3 regions of the Rossellomorea vietnamensis genome follow, and region 2 is predicted to be linked to each of the others. Evidence: predicted binding sites of a transcription regulator. Region 2 holds the regulator's gene; each other region holds the start of a gene.

Region 1 (2,272 bases), 1.4 Mb from region 2:
AGAAGCAATCAGGGAAGCAATGAAGGCAACTGTATATGGAATCGCCATGGAAGCTAGGTTCGGATCACCCATCAAGTCGCTAATCCCAAATACCATGACGCCTACACTGACAGGTATATAAAGAAGGAACGAGAAGCGAAGGGCTGTTTCTGCCTTCATACCGCTTGCCATGGCGGCAACGATCGTTGCACCTGAACGACTGATTCCGGGGATGAGGGCAACTGCCTGTGCAAGACCGATGATGATCGCGTCCTTTACGTTCAAGTCTCCATCATTTTTTCTTCCTCTCAGGTTACGGATCATCCAAAGGGCGATACCTGTAATGATGAGCGTGATACCCACCGTGATGACAGAAGTAAGATGTTCCTCAATCACATCGCCGAATAATATACCGATCACCCCAGCTGGGATTGTGCCGATCAGTAAATATATGATGAAATGAAAATCACGTTTTGTTTCGGGTGTTTTCTGCTTGAAATAACCGAGGCCATTTACGATGAGGCGTAAGATGTCTTCCCGGTAAATAATGAGAACAGCGAGTAATGATGCCGTATTGACCAGAATTTCAAAGGTCAGTGTTGTGTCTTTGATACCAAGGAAATGCTGTGCAAGCAGCAGGTGTCCACTGGATGAGATCGGAATCGGTTCCGTGAACCCTTGAAAAATCCCCAAAAATAAGTATTTCATAATCAAATAAAAATCCATTGTATATCCTCCAAGCTTTTTTTCTCCACATTTTTTAATTTAACACCATTAAGGGAAAGACTGTAAAGCCTTTTTCCGAATGTTAACCGAACCGTAACGTGATTATCATATTTATCCTTCATCTGGCATGCATGAAAGGTCACGCTTGTAGAAAAATAGGAAAGAAGCATCGCTTCGAAAAAGGAGGGGTAAGAATGGGACAGTCACGACAATTCAGGGCCGGCGAAAAGGCACCGAACAATGGTGAGTATATAGAAATCGGTGAAACCGGGAGCATGGTAAAGAATCCGCAAAAACTGCGTCTGAAAGCAGGGGACAGGTTTCCTGAGAACTCCAACCATAACCGCCTATGGTCGTATATGAGAAAACCTTAACCATCAGGAACAAGGGTGCCCCGTTCAAGGCAATCCTTGTTCCTTTTTCTTTTCCTTTTTCGAATGAAAGGGATATAATGTCATTAAAGGTCAATGAAGGTCAAAATGTGAGGTGACAGATAATGAATCTTGATAACATGACCCACAGCATCCAGGAAGGGTTGGCTTCGGCTGGTCAATTGGCCACAGAAAAGCTACATACAGATATAAGTGCCCTTCATTTGTGGAAGTCGCTGCTCGGGCCGGAAGAGAGCTTCCTTCGCACAATATATGAACGGGCGGGGATAACCATTCAGTTAATGACGGAATGGATCGATGAGAAGTTAGATGACATCCCTGCGGTAGAGGGTGAGGGAATCCAATACGGACAGTACCTTTCAAGGGATATCCATCAACTTTTCGCCGATAGTGAGAGCTTGAAACGCAAATGGGAAGATGACTATATTTCCATTGAGCATCTTGCTCTTTCCCTGTGGAAGCAGAAGCAGCATCCGATTACGCTGTATTTGACGCAGCAAGGGGTAATGGAAAAGATCGTAAGAGAAATCATTGAACAGATAAGAGGAGGGAGCAGGGTGACGACACAAAACCCGGAAGTGAAATATGAAGCACTCAAGAAATACGGAAGGGATCTTGTGGCAGATGTGAGATCAGGGAGAATCGATCCTGTCATCGGGAGAGATAGTGAAATCCGCCACGTCATTCGCATTCTTTCCCGGAAAACGAAGAATAATCCCGTCCTGATCGGAGAGCCGGGAGTAGGGAAAACCGCCATTGTGGAAGGTCTGGCACAGAGGATTGTTCGTAAAGACGTACCTGAAGGTTTAAAGGATAAGACGATTTTCGAGCTGGACATGAGCTCTTTAGTCGCAGGAGCGAAATTCAGGGGTGAGTTTGAAGAGCGGCTGAAGGCCGTACTCCAAGAGGTGAAAAAGAGTGAAGGGCGCATCCTTCTTTTCATAGATGAACTCCATACGATTGTCGGTGCAGGAAAAACAGAGGGGGCCATGGACGCGGGGAATATCCTGAAGCCCATGCTTGCCAGAGGGGAGCTTCACTGCATCGGGGCAACGACCCTCAATGAATACCGAAAGTATATCGAGAAGGATCCAGCCCTGGAAAGACGCTTTCAACAAGTGCTCGTACAGGAACCGAATGTGGAGGATACGATTTCCATCCTGAGAGGCTTGAAG
Region 2 (2,272 bases):
TTGACGAAGAAGGGAATGGGTGATGGATGAGTGAACTGGTAAGGACGGTGTAAAGAAAATTCGACAAGCTGGCACGATTATTTGAAATACCGCATGATAAATCACAACCTCGCATGAAAAACCCTTCCCCCGCACGATTATCATCAATCCGGCATGATTCCCCTCAAAACTCGCATGATTGCTTTCCGAAAAGGCAAAGTAAATAAAAAATCCGCAACTTAGCCGTCTCAAAATCCCATCTAACATCACAATATCAGCTTAAGTAGACAATCTAACCTGAAAGCCAATCGAACGGAGAGAAAATAGCCAAAAAAAACGCTATTTAAGGAACGAAGCATTCTTGTCAGGATAGTTAGAATTCACTTCTTCCTGAGCCTAAACCAATCCCAATTGCCACTACTACAAAACCCACTCACCACGGCACCCCATCCTAAGACTTCTCACCTACGTTGTGCCCCAATTCCAAATTTCTATCCAACAATCTCACATTCACACGTTTAAAACCTTCCGTAAACAGGAAAACTTCTAAGGTCAAACTTCATAATTGCAAAGTTTAAAACACGGTTGTATAATTATAGTCAAATATAGTCAAAGTCAAAATGAGGAGGAGGTTTGATGAGGAACATATCCGACATCATTGAAAATTATTTAAAGAATGTGTTAGAACTGAGTGAAAGTGAGATAGTCGAGATTAAAAGAAGCGAGATCGCTGATAAGTTTCAATGTGTTCCTTCTCAAATTAATTATGTGATTAATACCCGCTTTACTGTAGAACGAGGGTATGTAGTAGAAAGTAAACGAGGCGGCGGTGGATACATCCGGATCATGAAGGTGAAGGCCCACGATCAGGTTCACTTGATCGACCAGCTAGTGGCATTGATTACACAAACGATCAGTCAGAATACGGCAGCTGATATTGTTTTTCGGTTAGTCGAAGAAGAAATCATTTCTGAAAGAGAAGCCAAGATCATGCTGAGTGTGATGGATCGATCGGTCATCATGGTTGAATTACCCGAACGGGATATACTGAGAGGACGAATGCTTAGAGCCATGCTGGATACATTGAAGTATGAGTAAGGGTTAAAGAGGTGAATGGGATGGTTTGTCAAGAGTGCAATGAAAGACCTGCGACCCTTCATTTTACCAAGGTGGTAAACGGGGAAAAAACAGAGGTTCACTTATGTGAGCAATGTGCTCAGGATAAGGGTGAGATGTTTATGTTTGATTCTTCTCCCGGCTTTTCTGTGAACAATCTATTGGCAGGTCTTCTTAATATAGCTCCTGCATTTAAGCAGGCAAAGGAAACCGAGATTCCTAAGACAGAAGTTTTACAGTGTGAAAAATGTAAAATGACGATTCATCAGTTCATCAATGTGGGACGCTTCGGCTGTGCCCATTGTTATGAGACGTTTAAAGAGGAACTCACTCCATTATTAAAGCGTGTTCATAATGGAAATGTCGAGCATCACGGTAAGGTTCCGGAACGTATGGGCGGAGCCATCCATGTAAAAAAGAAGGTATTGCAGTTGAAGTCTGAATTGCAAACGATGATTGCGGATGAAGAGTTTGAGAAAGCAGCCGAAATCCGAGACGAAATCCGCTCCCTGGAAAAGGAAATGAAGAAAGAGGGAGGCGATAACGAATGAGTCTTGAGAAATTCTTGAGTAATGCCGTCAGTTCCTGGATGAGTGAGGAGGGACCGAATTCGGATATTGTCCTCAGCTCGAGGGTAAGGCTTGCGAGGAATCTGACGGACTTCCGTTTTTCCACTCTTTATTCTTCTGAGGAAGCCCGGGAAATCGTGGATCGGGTAAAGGAGAAGCTCACATCATACCCGAAGAATTTAGGAGAATTAGAATTTTTACCTACAAGTGAGATTCAGCCTCTTCAAAAGAGGGTATTAATGGAGAAACACCTCATAAGTCCGAATCTCGCAGAGGAAACGAATTATGGAGCTGTCCTTTTATCAAGTGAGGAAGATATTAGCATAATGGTAAACGAAGAGGACCATATTCGAATACAGTGTTTATATCCAGGTCTGCAATTGAAGGAAGCTCTAAAGAAAGCCAATCAGATCGACGATTGGTTTGAAAGTGAATTTGACTTTGCGTTTGATGAGAAGCATGGCTACTTAACGACTTGTCCTACCAACGTGGGGACGGGGCTCAGGGCTTCAGTCATGATGCACTTGCCGGGACTGGTGTTGACGCAGCAATTGAACCGTATCATCCCTGCGATTAATCAACTGGGGTTAGTGGTGCGGGGGATCTAC
Region 3 (2,272 bases), 790 kb from region 2:
TTTCACCATTTTCTACAAACACCATTCCGACTGAGCATATACTGTGTCTTGCACGATTAGCCGTTTCAAAATCAAAAGCTATAAAATCTTTCATACGAAGCCACCATCCCAATTTTAGATTGTTCTTCTTCACTATATCAAGAACGAAAAAAGGTGCTTCCACAAATTATTAACTTGTAGAAACACCTTCATATCTCTCTTTCAACTACGCCCTCGGAGGGAATCGAACCCCCATTTTAAGAACCGGAATCTTACGTGCTATCCGTTGCACCACGAGGGCATGAAATGAATAACCGTCACGAATATATATTATAAGCCAGATATTGCTTGTTTGCAATAGATATTATCGTTTACTTCTTTTTTAGATTATCCATTAATATCTTTTAAAAGGTGAAGTAGGAATTTATTTGTAATTAGTGAACTCTAACACGATCTGCTTTACTCTTTATCTACCCTATTAAAGAACCAAAGAGTGGATTGAAGCGGAAGGCACTTGACTCCTGCGGGACTAGAGGGAAGGTCGAGACCCCACAGGGCACAAGCCCGAGGAGGCTCGACTCCCTCCCCGCCGGAAAGCAAGTGCCTGCAGCGGAAAGAAACGGTCTACGATCTATCCTTATTCTTTTTAATATTCAAACTAGAACTGACTTGACCAACTCACTAATACAACAAACTTTACAACTTGTGTGCCGTTTAAAAAAGGTATGAATGGGTATCATGTAGAAAGGATTTATATACAGGGTAAATAAGGAAGCGTTAAGTTTGACCTTTATTGACCATGGGTGTATGATAACAGTACAAAGTGAATAAGTAACTCTAAAAAAATAAAAGATATCTAAGGAGGAACGAGGATGAATTTAATTCCTACAGTTATTGAACAAACAAACCGCGGTGAGCGTGCGTATGACATTTATTCACGTTTATTGAAAGACCGTGTCATCATGCTTGGAAGCGGCATTGACGACAATGTGGCGAACTCCATTGTAGCACAACTTCTTTTCCTTGAATCTGAAAACCCGGAGAAGGATATCTCAATCTACATAAACTCTCCTGGCGGAAGCATCACGGCAGGTATGGCTATTTACGATACGATTCAATACATCAAGCCTGATGTTCAAACGATCTGTATCGGTATGGCGGCTTCAATGGGAGCGTTCCTTCTTGCAGCTGGAGCAAAAGGCAAGCGCCTAGCCCTTCCTAACGCCGAAGTGATGATTCACCAACCACTTGGTGGTGCTCAAGGTCAGGCGACAGAAATTGAAATCGCTGCAAAGCGTATTCTATTCCTTCGTGAAAAATTGAATCAAATCCTTGCTGATCGCACTGGTCAACCTCTTGAAGTAATTTCAAAAGATACAGACCGCGATAACTTCATGACAGCTGAAAGAGCGCTTGAATACGGATTGATCGACCGCATCATCACACGTAACGAAATGGATAATAATAAGTAAGAACCATAAAACCCCCTTTCCGTACTCCGTGAAGGGGGTTTTATCGTCTTCCCTACCCAATAGAAAAAGCCGGTGACCACTCCCTGGTCATCGGCTTTTTGTGAAGTTGGTGTTACGCTTCTTTTTGCACGAATCCTTCAAGGGCAACGAGCGCTTCTTCTTCGTCGCTTCCGTCCGCTACCAATGTGATGGCAGAGCCGGTGGAGATCGCCAGACTCATCAAGCCCATGATGCTTTTGGCATTGACCTTCTTCCCGTCCTTCTCTAAGAAGATTTCAGATGAGAAGCGATTTGCCTCCTGTACGAATAGTGCTGCCGGTCGTGCTTGTAAACCCGTCTTTAATTTCACTTCTACTTGTTTTTCCACCATATTCATTTCTCTCCCCTTTGTCCTTAGTTAGGTATTGAGCTTTTCTCCCGCTCGTAACTTGTCTGCCAGCTGATCGATTTTCCGTAAGCGGTGATTGATTCCCGATTTACTGATCGTGCCGCCTGACACCATTTCCCCCAGTTCTTTCAACGTGACATCCTGATAGTTCACTCGAAGCTCTGCTATCTCCCTTAGTTTATCGGGTAAAACCTGCAATCCTACATGTCTTTCGATAAACTTGATGTTTTCTACCTGTCTCAAGGCAGCACCGATGGTTTTATTCAAGTTAGCCGTCTCGCAATTCACCAGACGATTAACGGAATTCCTCATATCACGGACGATCCGTACATCCTCAAATCGGAGCAGGGCGTTGTGTGCCCCTATGATATTCAGGAACTCCGTGATCTTCTCCGCTTCCTTCAAATACGTAATGAAGCCTTTTTTCCGTTCA

What was found. The regulator CtsR, encoded in region 2, represses protease genes until heat stress. The targets are predictions, from matches to a motif close to ATGGTCAATAAAGGTCAAACA.
Region 1: a site for CtsR is predicted at 1,166-1,186, ahead of clpB (ATP-dependent chaperone ClpB). Genes of this name have one in related genera too.
Region 3: a site for CtsR is predicted at 760-780, ahead of clpP (ATP-dependent Clp endopeptidase proteolytic subunit ClpP). Genes of this name have one in related genera too.

The regions. Positions count from the first base shown of each region.
Region 1 is NZ_CP104558.1:1,289,589-1,291,860, reverse strand. It holds gene N5C46_RS06655 (undecaprenyl-diphosphate phosphatase) at 1-705, opposite strand, end outside; gene N5C46_RS06650 (YjzC family protein) at 900-1,079, shown strand; gene clpB (ATP-dependent chaperone ClpB) at 1,202-2,272, shown strand, end outside.
Region 2 is NZ_CP104558.1:2,732,949-2,735,220, reverse strand. It holds gene N5C46_RS14135 (CtsR family transcriptional regulator) at 616-1,077, shown strand; gene N5C46_RS14130 (protein-arginine kinase activator protein McsA) at 1,098-1,646, shown strand; gene N5C46_RS14125 (protein-arginine kinase McsB) at 1,643-2,272, shown strand, end outside.
Region 3 is NZ_CP104558.1:3,522,346-3,524,617, reverse strand. It holds gene N5C46_RS17960 (3'-5' exonuclease) at 1-94, opposite strand, end outside; tRNA gene N5C46_RS17955 (tRNA-Arg) at 209-280, opposite strand; gene clpP (ATP-dependent Clp endopeptidase proteolytic subunit ClpP) at 852-1,451, shown strand; gene N5C46_RS17945 (HPr family phosphocarrier protein) at 1,564-1,821, opposite strand; gene whiA (DNA-binding protein WhiA) at 1,849-2,272, opposite strand, start outside.